DNA from 4 places in the Halomonas sp. H33-56 genome. Region 4 is predicted to be linked to each of the others. Evidence: predicted binding sites of a transcription regulator. Region 4 holds the regulator's gene; each other region holds the start of a gene.

What was found. The regulator FNR, encoded in region 4, switches genes on or off when oxygen is low (the NO sensors DNR and NnrR bind a similar motif). The targets are predictions, from matches to a motif close to TTGATNTANATCAA.
Region 1: the regulator FNR is predicted to act here: its motif matches at 1,879-1,892, upstream of NFH98_RS11750 (nitrate/nitrite transporter).
Region 2: the regulator FNR is predicted to act here: its motif matches at 1,580-1,593, upstream of petA (ubiquinol-cytochrome c reductase iron-sulfur subunit).
Region 3: the regulator FNR is predicted to act here: its motif matches at 1,618-1,631, upstream of hemN (oxygen-independent coproporphyrinogen III oxidase).

What each region holds. Positions count from the first base shown of each region.
Region 1 covers NZ_JAMSHP010000001.1:2,733,659-2,736,915, forward strand. Annotated here, with positions in the region: gene NFH98_RS11745 (histidine kinase) at 19-1,860, opposite strand; gene NFH98_RS11750 (nitrate/nitrite transporter) at 2,110-3,257, shown strand, end outside.
Region 2 covers NZ_JAMSHP010000001.1:1,711,824-1,715,080, reverse strand. Annotated here, with positions in the region: gene NFH98_RS07470 (cytochrome b) at 1-826, opposite strand, end outside; gene petA (ubiquinol-cytochrome c reductase iron-sulfur subunit) at 826-1,425, opposite strand; gene rpsI (30S ribosomal protein S9) at 1,799-2,188, opposite strand; gene rplM (50S ribosomal protein L13) at 2,202-2,630, opposite strand; gene zapE (cell division protein ZapE) at 2,852-3,257, opposite strand, start outside.
Region 3 covers NZ_JAMSHP010000001.1:4,463,778-4,467,034, forward strand. Annotated here, with positions in the region: gene hemN (oxygen-independent coproporphyrinogen III oxidase) at 138-1,523, opposite strand; gene NFH98_RS19200 (c-type cytochrome) at 1,922-2,239, shown strand; gene NFH98_RS19205 (4Fe-4S binding protein) at 2,295-3,257, shown strand, end outside.
Region 4 covers NZ_JAMSHP010000001.1:765,851-769,107, forward strand. Annotated here, with positions in the region: gene ttcA (tRNA 2-thiocytidine(32) synthetase TtcA) at 1-842, shown strand, start outside; gene fnr (fumarate/nitrate reduction transcriptional regulator Fnr) at 1,003-1,743, opposite strand; gene NFH98_RS03490 (sulfite exporter TauE/SafE family protein) at 1,898-2,584, opposite strand; gene ccoS (cbb3-type cytochrome oxidase assembly protein CcoS) at 2,581-2,811, opposite strand; gene NFH98_RS03500 (heavy metal translocating P-type ATPase) at 2,808-3,257, opposite strand, start outside.

The DNA of each region.
Region 1 (3,257 bases), 2.0 Mb from region 4:
CGCGCCCGTGAAAGCCCATCACTCGGACGCCACAGGTAACTGCGCCAACAGACGCGGCAGAAAGCGGACGGTCACCACGGTGCCGCAGGGCTTGATGCCCCTGACCGTGAGCTTTCCACTCAGGCTTCGTGCCCGCTCCTCCATGATCGCCATCCCGTGGGACATGGAAGGATCGGATTGCGGTCCGATGCCTACACCGTCGTCCGTGACCGAAAGTTGATAGTGCCCCGTGTCGTCGACGGCGAGGCTGATGGTGCAGTGCCGAGCACGTGCATGGCGGGCCACGTTGGACAGCGACTCGCGCACGATCTGCAGCACATGAATTTCCTCGTTGGGGGTCAGCGACAGCCCGCTCCACTGGCCTTTCAGGGTCAGCTCGAAGTCGCCCCGCTTGGAGTACTCCAGCACCGTTTCCTCCAACGCCGCTTCCAGACCCGACTCATGGATGCGCAGACGAAAGGTGTTGAGCAGCTCCCTGAGCTGGCGGTAGGACGAATTGAGACCGTGCCGGAGTTCCGCGACCACCTGCGCCACCTGCTCGTGGCGTTGCTGATCGAGCTGCATCTGTAGACGGGTGACCTGGATCTTCAGGTAGGACAGCGACTGAGCCAGCGAGTCGTGAAGCTCTCGCGCAATCACCGCGCGCTCATCCATCAGCGCCAGCCGACGCTGCTCGTCGGCTTTCTCGGACAGCGACAAGGCCGCGGCAATCAGCCCGGCCACCGTCTCCACCAGCTCGATCTTCCACTGGGCAAGCATATGGCCGGGAGGCTGATGGACACGCAACTCGCCAAAATCCCGACCCGCTTCGCGCACCCTGACCGCGTATTCATTGCCGTTGGCATACAGTCCGGCAGCCGCCTTGTCTGATATTTCACGCCCGCGCGATGGTTCCTGAACGAAAGCGCTTTCCGCGCCGGGGCGAGAGCTGAGTCTGACAATATCCTTGCCATTGCCTCCCATGGACAGGCGCAGCTCGAAGGGGCCTTCGTCGGTCACCGCCTCAAGCTGGCGCAGCACTTCCTCGAGCTCTTCCCGGGTCAGCGGAGTGACCCCATTGAGACGCCGCGCGGTCAGATAAAGCATACGCAACGCATCATTGCTGCGCTTCAGTTCATGGGTCTTCGCCGCGACACGCTTTTCCAGCTGACCGTACATTTCCGACAGGCTGGCATTCATCTTGTTGATTGTTCTGGATAACAAGCCTAACTCGTCGTTACCTCGGTAGATGGTTCTCCCCGAAAAGTCACCGACCATTACGCCATTTACAACACGAATAAGGTCACGAAATGGCGGCATGACACCGCAGACTATTCGATAGACAACCATCACCATAAATATCACGAGAACGGCGAGTGATGCCCCCTGAAAAACCTCAAGAAATACGACCTTTGACTCGGCATATTCTTGAAGCCTTCCCACCAGAATATCGACCTTGTCGACGAACTCGGCGACCTTGTCATCCAGCCGAAAGACGTCACCACCTTCGAAATCCACCGTGTTGGGACGCAGGGTTTCGTGCCAGCACTCCACCACCCTGTCGTAGGCCTCTCTGAGCGGATCATCGGCGTCCACCGGAATCAGCGCGATGATCGCGCCGGCAGCCAGCGTGGCCTCCATCTGTTCGTGCTGCCAGCGTCGCCTGGGATGATCCGCCGGCAGCAACTCCGACGTCGCCAGCAGTCGATAGGCCTGCATTCGCAGCGAGCCCGCCTGGTTGATGGCGTCGGCGTAACCTCCCGCGCTCTTTGCGATGACGATGGAGCCCAGCAGGCTGACCAGGGCCAGACAGGATATCGCCGCCATGGCGACCAGCATGCGCAGCATCAGTGATCGGCGCAGGTAAAAGGCGCCGTTCATCTACTACACCTTCCCTTTTTGACCCAGATCAAGGGTTTCATCATCTAGAAATTTCCGGAATGTCGCATCCATCTGAGAGGGCAGATAATACGTGACGAACACCTCAAAAACACCCGGATACCTCCATGGAGGTAATTAAGCAAATGCGCTGGATATAGCACGCAATTCTCTTGACCACAATCAAGTGCCATACAGATACATTGTAGCAAGGTTTAGGGGCCGAACCGGCACCCCTAAAGAGGAAAGCACATGCTCCAACATGACACCGTACCCCGGCGTCAGCAGAACAGAGCGCTAGGCCTATCCACACTCGCCTTCACTCTCTGCTTCGCCGTCTGGACCCTGTTCTCGATTCTCGGTATCCAGATCAAGGAGGACTTCGCGCTCTCCGACACCCAACTTGGCCTGCTGATGGCCACTCCCGTGCTGACGGGTTCGATCAGCCGACTCTTTCTCGGTGTACTGACTGACCGCTTCGGGGGCCGCTGGGTCTTCGGTCTGCTCATGCTGGTCACCGCTACCTGTGTCTACCTGCTGACCTTCGCCAACAGCTACGTGATGCTGCTGGTCGGCGCACTGGGTATCGGCCTTGCCGGTGGCTCCTTCATCGTCGGCGTGGCCTACACCTCGGCCTGGTTCGAGAAGGAACGCCAGGGTACGGCGCTGGGCATCTTCGGGGCCGGTAACGTCGGTGCCGCCGTCACCAACTTCGGCGCGCCCTTCCTGCTGATGGCAATGGGCTGGAAAAGCACCGCCCTGGTCTACGCCACCATCATGGCGATCATGGGCGTGGCCTTTATCCTGCTGGCCAAGGAAGACCCCCAGAATCAGTCGCGCAATGCCGTGCGCCTGCCGCTGTCCGAGCAGTTCGCGCCCCTGGCCGACCTGCGCGTGTGGCGCTTCTCGCTCTACTACTTCTTCGTCTTCGGTGGCTTCGTCGCCCTCGCCCTTTGGCTGCCCCACTACCTGATCGAGGTCTACGGCCTGAGCCTGTCAGCGGCGGGTATCGTGGCGGCGCTGTACACCATCCCGGCCTCGCTGTTCCGTATTCTCGGCGGTTGGATGTCCGACCGCTACGGCGCCCGTCGCGTGATGTACTGGACCTTCCTGGCCTCGGTCATCTGCACCTTCCTGCTGAGCTATCCGCCCACCCAGTACGTCGTCGATGGCGTCCGTGGTCCGGTCGAGTTCACCTTCGCCATGCCGCTGGTCGGCTTCATCCTGTTGACCATGGTGCTGGGCTTCTTCATGTCGCTGGGCAAGGCCGCCGTGTACAAGCACATCCCGGTCTACTATCCCAAGAGCGTCGGCCTGGTCGGTGGCGCCGTCGGCATGGTCGGTGGCCTCGGCGGCTTCTTCCTGCCGCTGACCTTCGGCATGCTCAACGATGTCATCGG
Region 2 (3,257 bases), 950 kb from region 4:
CGCCGCCTTCCGGGAAGTAGAAGATCACCGCACAGAACACGAACAGGAACACCGCCACTCCGACGATATCCTTCACCGTGTAGTAGGGATGGAAGGGAATGCCGTCCAGCGGCTTGCCGGTCTCGTCCTTCTTGGCCTTGATATCGATGCCATCGGGATTGTTGGACCCCACCTCGTGCAAGGCAATGATGTGCAACACCACCAGCGCCAGGATCACGATAGGCAGCGCCACCACGTGCAGGGCAAAGAAGCGGTTCAGCGTGATCCCGGAGATCAGATAGTCACCGCGCACCCACTGGGCCAGATCGGGACCGATACTCGGGATGGCGGAAAACAGCGAGATGATGACCTGGGCACCCCAGTAGGACATCTGTCCCCAGGGCAGCAGATAGCCCATGAAGGCTTCGGCCATCAGCGCCAGGTAGATCGCCATGCCGAAGATCCACACCAGCTCACGCGGCGCCTTGTAGGAGCCATAGAGCAGGCCGCGGAACATGTGCAGGTAGACCACCAGGAAGAACGCCGAGGCGCCGGTGGAGTGCATGTAGCGGATCAGCCAGCCGTACTCGACATCACGCATGATGTACTCGACGGAGGCGAAGGCACCCTCCGCGCTGGGGTTGAAGCTCATGGTCAGCCAGACACCGGTGAGGATCTGATTGACCAGCACCAGCAGCGCCAGGGAGCCGAAGAAGTACCAGAAGTTGAAGTTCTTGGGCGCGTAGTACTCGGACAGATGCTCCTGCCACATCTGGGTGGCGGGGAAGCGATCATCGACCCAGCGCATGAAACCGCGTTCGGCCTTGGCCTTGTTGGGATTCGCCATTATGCGCCCTCCCCGTCTTCGCCGACCACGATGACCGACTCGTTGACAAAGTAGTAGGGTGGAACTTCCAGGTTCACCGGAGCGGGCACATTGCGAAACACCCTGCCCGCCAGGTCGAAGCGCGAACCATGGCACGGGCAGAAGAAGCCACCGGGCCAGTCATCGACACCGACGCCTTCGGCGTTGGGCTCCGGCTTGAACAGCGGTGAACAGCCCAGATGCGTACAAATGCCGACCAGCACACCGATCTCGGGCCGAATGGAGCGCAGCGAACCGCCGGCATAGTCCGGCTGCATCGGCTTGGCGGAATCCGGGTCTGCCAGCACCTCGTCGGTCAACGCCTCGGTACGTTCGATCATCTCCGGCGTGCGATTGATGACCCATACAGGACGGCCCCGCCACTCGACGGTCATTCGCTGCCCGGGTTCGAGCTTCGAAATATCCGCCTGAACGGGCGCACCCGCCGCCCGAGCCCTGGCACTAGGCTGCCAGGAAGCCACAAAGGGTACCGCTACCCCGACGGCGCCGACTGCTCCAACTACGGAGGTCGCCCCTACGAGGAAACGGCGTCGCCCTTTGTTCACGCCGTTGTCTGCCATGATCTGGTTTCTCCCATCAGACTTTATCCGTTGTTGTTTTCACGGCCCCTTGAATGTCCGTGACCACGGATACAAGTGGATTGTATGTTAGGAAATCCCCCCCACCGGCACAAGAAGCCGGCTGACCCAGACCCCCTGCGCAAGCCCCAGACAATTGACGTGGAACAACTTTATACCACTGTGCCTGTTCGCCTTGAGGGACAGGGCGGCTCAAAAGGCATAGACGATGACAGATTAACGAGGGAAACAAGCGCCGCCAGGCGACCCGATGATCCCCACCACCAGAGCACTACAGCACACAATTTTTCGAACCCCGGACACGACAACGCCCGGGCCAATGGCCCGGGCGTTGTTGATCGGCAAGCGTGGGTGATTAACGCTTGGAGAACTGCGGGCGACGACGCGCCTTGCGCAGACCGACCTTCTTACGCTCGACTTCACGTGCGTCACGAGTGACGTAGCCGGCAGCACGCAGCGGCTGACGGAAGTCCTCGTTGTACTGCATCAGGGCACGGGTGATGCCGTGACGAATGGCGCCGGCCTGGGCGCTGCCGCCGCCACCCTTGACGGTGACATAGACGTCGAACTGGCCGAGGGTCTCGGTCAGTTCCAGCGGCTGACGAACCACCATGCGGCCAGTCACGCGACCGAAGTATTCGTTCAGGTCACGGCTGTTGACGGTGATCTTGCCGGTGCCCGGCTTGAGGAAGACGCGCGCGGTTGAGGTCTTGCGGCGCCCGGTACCGTAATACTGCTGTGTCATGGCGAAGATCCCCTCAGATGTTCAGTTCTTGCGGCTGCTGGGCAGCGTGCGGATGTTCGGAACCGGCGTAGACCTTGAGCTTGGCGTGCATGGCACGGCCCAGCGGACCCTTCGGCAGCATGCCCTTGACGGCACCTTCGATGACACGCTCGGGAGCGTGGTCGATCAGCTGGCTGAAGGTCATGGAACGCAGGCCACCCGGGTAACCGGTGTGACGATGGTACATCTTGTCGCTGGCCTTGTTGCCGGTGACCTTAACCTTCTCGGCATTGATCACGACGATGTAGTCGCCGGTATCAACGTGAGGAGTGTATTCCGGCTTGTGCTTGCCACGCAGGCGGCGAGCAATTTCGGTAGCCAGACGACCGAGCGTCTTGTCCGCGGCATCGACGACATACCAGTCGCGCTGGACGGACTGCGGCTTAGCACTGAACGTCTTCATGGATGAAATCACCAATTCGATGTGTTGGATCCCTTTCGTCGTGTTCTGGACACCCGACAGGTGTTCAGCGAGACCACGCCGCGAAGAGATCATCCCTATTTTTCTTGGTTGCGCGGCACCCGGAAATCCGGTCGATGCCGCCACAACGGTCGAGCGAGCGCGCATTCTACATGAGCGAAAGCGTGCCGTCACCCCCTCGGACACACGCAATCACCGTCGGTTCAAGGCTTGTGGGGCAGCGCCAGGTACTCCCGGGACTGCATCTCCTGAAGCCTGGACAGAGTGCGCTCGAACTCGAACTCCAGCTTGCCACCCTCATAGAGCGCCTCTGCCGGCGCTTCGGCGGACATCAACAGCTTGACGCCACGGTCGTAGAACTCGTCGACCATGTTGATGAAGCGCCTGGCCTGATCGTCGGTGGCGGCGTCCATGCGCCGCACACAGGACACCAGGACCGTGTGGAACTCGCGAGCCAGCTCGATGTAGTCGTTCTGACTGCGCGGCCCGTCGCACAGCTCGAGAAAGTCAAACCAGACCACGTCCTCGTGCAGTCGACGCGCCTTGAGGATGCGATGGTTGATCTCCACCGGCACCTGCTCTTCCCCCGCCTGACCGGCGATCTCGCGA
Region 3 (3,257 bases), 3.7 Mb from region 4:
AAAATTTTCGACCGGCGGCACAATATAAACGAAAAATCGGGCCATGGAAGACCCGATCGTTAATTCGGCTTTGGCGCATGAAAGGTAGCGCGGGCTACCCCGGGCGTCTCGCCCCGGGGCAGCCGCGATAGAGCCGGCTAGACGGTGCGCGAGAAGCGCCCGCTGCCGGGGACCAGGTAGGCATCGAAGGCCATGGCCACGTTGCGCATCATCAGGCGTCCTGCCGGCAGTACCCTGAGCGCTTGCTGCTTGATCTCGATCAAGCCGTCGGCCTGCATCTCGTCGAGCTGGTCGAGGGCGCTGGCGAAATGCGTGCGGAAGTCGATAGCGTGACGGGCCTCGAACTCGGCGAAGCGCACCTCGCCGTGACACATCAGCGAGGTGATCAGCTCGGCACGCAGCAGGTCTTCGTCGCTCAACCGATAGCCCCGCAACACCGGCAGCCGCCCGGCCTCGAGGTGCTCGGCGTACTCGGCGGTGGTCTTGACGTTCTGGCTGTAGGCGTCGCCGACCTTGCCGATGGAGGTGACCCCGAGCCCGATCATGTCGCACTGAGCGTGGGTCGAGTAGCCCTGGAAATTGCGCTGCAGGGTACCGTCGTGACGGGCTCGGCTGAGTTCGTCCTCGGGCAGCGCAAAGTGATCCATGCCGATATAGATGTAGCCCGCCTGGGTCAGCCGCTCGATGGTCAGCTCGAGCAACTCGAGCTTGCGCCCGGGCGGCGGCATGTCCTCGTCGCGGATCAGCCGCTGGGCCTTGAACAGCGACGGCAGGTGGGCGTAGCTGTAGGCGGCGATGCGGTCGGGTCTCAGCGCCACCACCTTGGCCAGGGTGGCGTCGAAGCTGTCGCGGGTCTGCAGCGGCAGCCCATAGATCAGGTCCACCGACACCGAGGCGAAGCCGGCGTCCCGGGCGGCGTCCACCAGGGCTGCCACCTGGGCCTCGCTCTGCACGCGGTTGACCGCCTTCTGGACCAGCGGATCGAAGTCCTGGACGCCGAAGCTCAGACGATTGAAGCCCATCTCGCGCAGTTCATGGATCTGGGCGGGGGTCACCGTACGCGGATCCACCTCCAGCGAGAATTCCCGGCGCTGCTCCGGGGCGAAGCGGAAGTGGCGCGCCAGGGCGTCGATCAGCCCCTTGAGCTGGTCATTGGACAGAAAGGTCGGGGTACCCCCCCCCAGGTGCAGCTGGTTGAGCTCCCGGGTCTCGTCGAACAGCGCCGCCTGCAGGGCGATCTCGCGCTTGAGCAGCGCCAGGTAGTCGGCGGCACGCTCGCGATTGTGGGTAATGATCTTGGAGCAGGCACAGTAGTAGCAAAGGCTTTCGCAGAAGGGCACATGGACGTAGACCGACAGCGGCTTCGGCTCCCCCTGCTGGCTGCGCTCCACCGCCTGGCGATAGTCAGCGACACCGAAGCCGTCGTGGAAGTGCGGCGCGGTGGGATAGGAGGTGTAGCGCGGCCCTGGACGGTCGTACTTCTCGACCAGCGCACGCTGAAACGGCAAAACATCGGATGACATCGACAAGGCCCCTCGTGACACGACCGCCCGACGGCGGCATCTGTCGGCATTGTCGCACGTCGAATCAGCACGTCCCGGCAAGACGAAGCCAGACATGACCTGCATCAAATCACGGCAGCGGCATCACGGCGCTTGCCCCTGTGGCGTGTTCTCGCCCGAGGTAGTGCAAACGCGAGCCAACCACAATGATGCTCCTGCCATTCCAGTGATCCCGATCAAGCATAGTACGGAAGACGTACCTCTCCCCGCCTAAAGTTGACCAACGTCATAGGGTATTGTCGCTGAGCGCTCCAATACTCGAGAGTCCCAAGGGACATCCCGCACAGACCGTGATGCCTGACCCAAGCAGCACGCCGCTTGGGTCAGGTATCACGCCCCAAGACCGAGGAGCGCTCATCATGAAATGGATCCCCCTGGCCGCGCTTGGCGCCGCCTGTCTGTTCAGTCTCAACGCCCAGGCCGCCGGCGACGCCGCCGCCGGTGAAACCAAGATCGGCGCCTGCGCCGCCTGCCATGGCACCGACGGCAAGGCCACCGGACCGATCTATCCCAACCTGGCGGGTCAGAACGCTCCGTACCTGGAAAGCGCGCTCAAGGCCTATCGCGAGGGTCAGCGCGGCGGTGGCATGTCCGCCATCATGGCGCCCCAGGCGGCGGCCCTGTCGGATCAGGATATCGCCGACATCGCCGCCTACTTCTCGTCGCTGACGCCCTGATCCCACCCTGGTGCGCGAAGCGTCCTCGGGGCGCTTTGCGCCTCGAGGTCATGCCATGACCCAAGCCCCCCGCCATTTTCCCCGCCACTGGTCTTCTCCCCTGCGCCTGCTTGTCGTGCTGTTGGCGATGTGGTTAAGCCTGCCCGCCCTGGCGCTGGAATTCGATCAGTATCCCGGTGACCTTGGCAGCGCCAAGGGTGACCTCGCGCTGTTTCAGCAGGCCTTTCCCGGTACCGACAGAATAGAGCCGGTGGCCGACCTGCCGTGGCCGGTCAATGCTCTCTACCGAGGCGACGAGCTGCTCGGCTACGCCTTCGAAAGTGCCGAGGTCGCGCCAATCCCCGCCTACTCGGGCAAGCCGGTCAACCTGCTGATCGCCATCGATCCTTCCGCCAGCCTGCGCCTGGCCAAGGTGCTCAATCATTCCGAACCGATCATGCTGGTCGGTATCCCGTCAGAACGCCTGGACGACTTCGCCGGCCAGCACCTCGGCACCTCGGTGACGTCGCGCCTGGAAGTAGGAGAGGACGTCGATGCCATCTCCGGCGCCACCGTGACCGTCATCGTGGTCAACGACACCATCATGCGGGCCGGGCGTCAGGTCGCCGCCGCCCTTGGGCTGATCGAGGACCCCGCGGCAGCGCCAATCGCCCGTGTGCGCGACGAGGTGTTCGCGCCCGCCGACTGGCAGGGCCTGCTCGACCAGGGGGCACTGGGTCACCTGACTCTGAGCCAGGGAGAGGTCGACGACGCCTTCGTCGGCACCCCGGCGGAGCACTACCTGAGCGGCCAGCGTCCACCCCGCGACGCCACCTTCATCGATCTTTACCTGGGCTACCTCAATGCGCCGAGCGTTGGCCGCAATCTGCTCGGCGAGCGCGGCTACGACCAGTTGATGGCGAGCCTCGCCCCCGGCGAACACGCCGTTGCCCTGCTCGCCGATGGCAGCTTTTCCTACAAGGGGTCGGGCTACGTGCGCGGCGGCATCTTCGATCGTATCGAGCTGGTCCAGGGCAAC
Region 4 (3,257 bases):
AAGCCCAAGTTCAGGCCAAGGCACGGCGTGAGTTCAACAAGCTGCAGAAGCGCCTGCGCCGCCAGGCCGGCAACGCCATCATCGACTACGGCATGATCCAGGAAGGCGACAAGATCATGGTGTGTCTGTCTGGTGGCAAGGACAGCTACACCATGCTCGAGATCCTGCGCAGCCTTCAGCGCAACGCGCCGGTCAACTTCTCGCTGGTGGCGGTGAATCTGGATCAGAAGCAGCCGGGCTTTCCGGAGCATGTGCTGCCGAACTATCTGGACAGCATCGGCGTGGACTACCACATCCTTGAGCGCGACACCTATTCGGTGGTGAAGGAGAAGACGCCGGAGGGCAAGACCACCTGCGCGCTCTGCTCACGCCTGCGGCGCGGCTCGCTCTATGGCTTCGCCGAGGAGATCGGGGCGACCAAGATCGCCCTGGGCCACCACCGCGAGGACATTCTCGAGACGCTGTTTCTGAACATGTTCTTCGGTGGCAGCCTCAAGGCGATGCCGCCCAAGCTGCTCTCCGACGACGGCAAGAACATCGTCATCCGTCCGCTGGCGTACTGCCGCGAGGCCGATATCCAGGCCTACAGCGAGGCGATGGAGTTCCCGATCATCCCGTGCAACCTGTGTGGTTCCCAGCCCAACCTGCAGCGCCAGGTGGTCAAGGAGATGCTGGCCGAGTGGGAGGTCAAGCATCCCGGGCGCCTCGAGAGCATGTTCAAGGCGGTGACCAATGTGGCGCCGTCGCAGCTGGCGGATCGGCAACTGTTCGACTTCGAGGGGCTGGAGGCCGTACAGGCCGAACGCCAGGCCCGGCGCATCGACGTGGTGGATGCCGGCTGATCTCGCCAGCAGCGAATGTGCATGATGCCATGACAGCGAAAGAGGCCGCATCTCCGGATGCGGCCTCTTTCTTGTCACACGCCATCTATTACGCTTTGCTTTCCAGATCCTGGATACCGGGCCCTGCCGGCCAAGCCCGGCACACTGCCGCCAGGCCCGCTCAGGTAACTTCGGTGTCGGCCAGGGTCGACAGCGCGGTCAGGTCGAGGATATTGACCTCACGTCCCGATACCGCCACCAGATCCTGCTGCTGGAAACGCCCGAGGATACGGCTGACCGTTTCCACCGCCAGCCCCAGGTGATTGCCGATGTCGGCGCGGGACATGGACAGGCGGAAGCTGAACGGTGAATAGCCGCGGCGGCGGAAGCGGTCCGACAAGCCGAGGAAGAAGCAGGCCAGGCGCTGATCGGCGGTCTTGCGTGACAGCAGCTGCATCATCCGGCGGTCTTCTCGCAGCTCCTTGCTCAGGGTGCGAAACAGCTGGGCACGCAGCTCCGGTAGGGTCTGGGTCAGCGCATCGAGGCGGTCGAAGGGAATCTCGCACACCGTGGTGGTCTCCAGCGCCACCACGCTGCCGGGATAGCGGCCGTCGTCGATGCCATCCAGGCCAACCAGTTCACTGGGCAGGAAGAAGTTGGTCAACTGAGCTTCGCCGCTGCCTTCGGTGGTGATCTGCTTGAGACTCCCCGATCGGACCGCGAAGACGCTGGTGAAGCGATCTCCCTGCTCGACCAATCGTGTGCCTTTCTTGATCGGCGGGTGACGACGGATGATGGAATCGAAGCGCTCGAGGTCGGCGGTCTCCAGCGACAGCGGAAGGCACAAGGAACTCAGGCTGCAGGACTCACAGCGAGTCTCATGCAGCATGGGACGCCGCCGATCTTGGGCCGTAGGACTCATTCGCAGCTCCTGTGGATCTGGGATCGATATTGACTGGGCCATGGGGAGAACAGACGTCGCCCGTACAGCACGTTGATGGCACTATTCTACACCCTCAGATCAGCTAAAAGTGGCGTCTACCTCTTTAGGATTAATAACTTAGAGGTAGGATGCGTCATTGATGCAGCCCAGTCCAAAGTTGCCAGACGGCAAAGGCGATGATCATGCCAGCGGCGACAAGGCGTGTTGCCCGATGCGCCAGCAGGGCCTGCATTTGTCTGGCGGCGAGGCCCGTCACCACCAGCGCCGGAAGCGTGCCAAGACCGAAGCTCGCCATTAGCAGTGCGCCCTCGAGGGGCTCGGCCCGTGCCAGGCTCCAGGCCAGCATCGAGTACACCAGGCCACAGGGCAGCCAGCCCCAGATGGCGCCCAGCGCCACCGCCTGGGGCAGACGCACCACCGGCAACAGGCGTCTGCCTGCGGGTTCCAGGTACCTCCAGAGGTGACGTCCCAGTGCCTCGACGTGACGCAGGCCTTTCCATAGATCGGCAATGTAAAGCGCCATCAGGATCAACATCAGGCTGGCGACGATCTGCATCAGGCCACGCAGGGTCGGCGAAAGGCCGATCACCGAACCCAGGGTGGCAACCAGAGCGCCCGCCACACAGTAGCTAGTGATACGACCTACATTGTAGCCGAGCACAAGTGTGCTCACCCGCCAAGGTTGACGCATGCTGGGGGGGATGGCAAAGGTCAGGGCGCTCATGATACCGCCGCACATGCCAATACAGTGTGCACCGCCGAGCAGGCCAAACACGAAGGCCGCCATCATGGGGGGCAGTTCCAGGCCGGTAGGGTTCACTCAGGCCCTCTGGACGATGGATCACGCTCGGATGTCTGCGCAGGCGTTTCGGAAGAGGAAGCGCCGTCATCGGCACCGCGAGTGTCGTCCTCATCCTCGAACAGGATGCGATAGGCGGGGCCTTCGAGGTCCTCGAACTGGTCGTTGCGCACCGCCCAGAAGAAGGCCCAGACCGCCAGGCCCAGCAGGATCAACGACAAGGGTATCAACAGGTAAAGGATGCTCATGGGCCGGGGCTTGCGGTGACGGGTGAAGGCGTCGCGGTCGGCCTGGTGCGTCCGCGCCGCAGACGCAGGGCATTGCCGATGACCAGCAACGAGCTGAGTGACATGCCGATGGCGGCAAGCCATGGGGGCACGAAGCCCAGAGCCGCTGCGGGCAGCGCCACGACATTGTAGAGCACCGACCAGGACAGATTCTGGCGAATGATGCGACGGGTCTGGCGGGCCACCTCGATGGCTTCGACGATACCCGTGAGCGGTTCGCCCAGCAATACCAGATCGGCGCGGGTGCGGGTGAGGTCGCTGGCCCCGGCCATGGCGAGGGCAAGGTCGGCGCCCGCCAGTACCGGCACGTCATTGATGCCATCACCGACCATGGCCACCTTTTCGCCCTGCGCCTGCCGCGCCTTCAAGTGCCCGAGCTTGTCCTCGGGGGAGGCCTCGCCACGCCA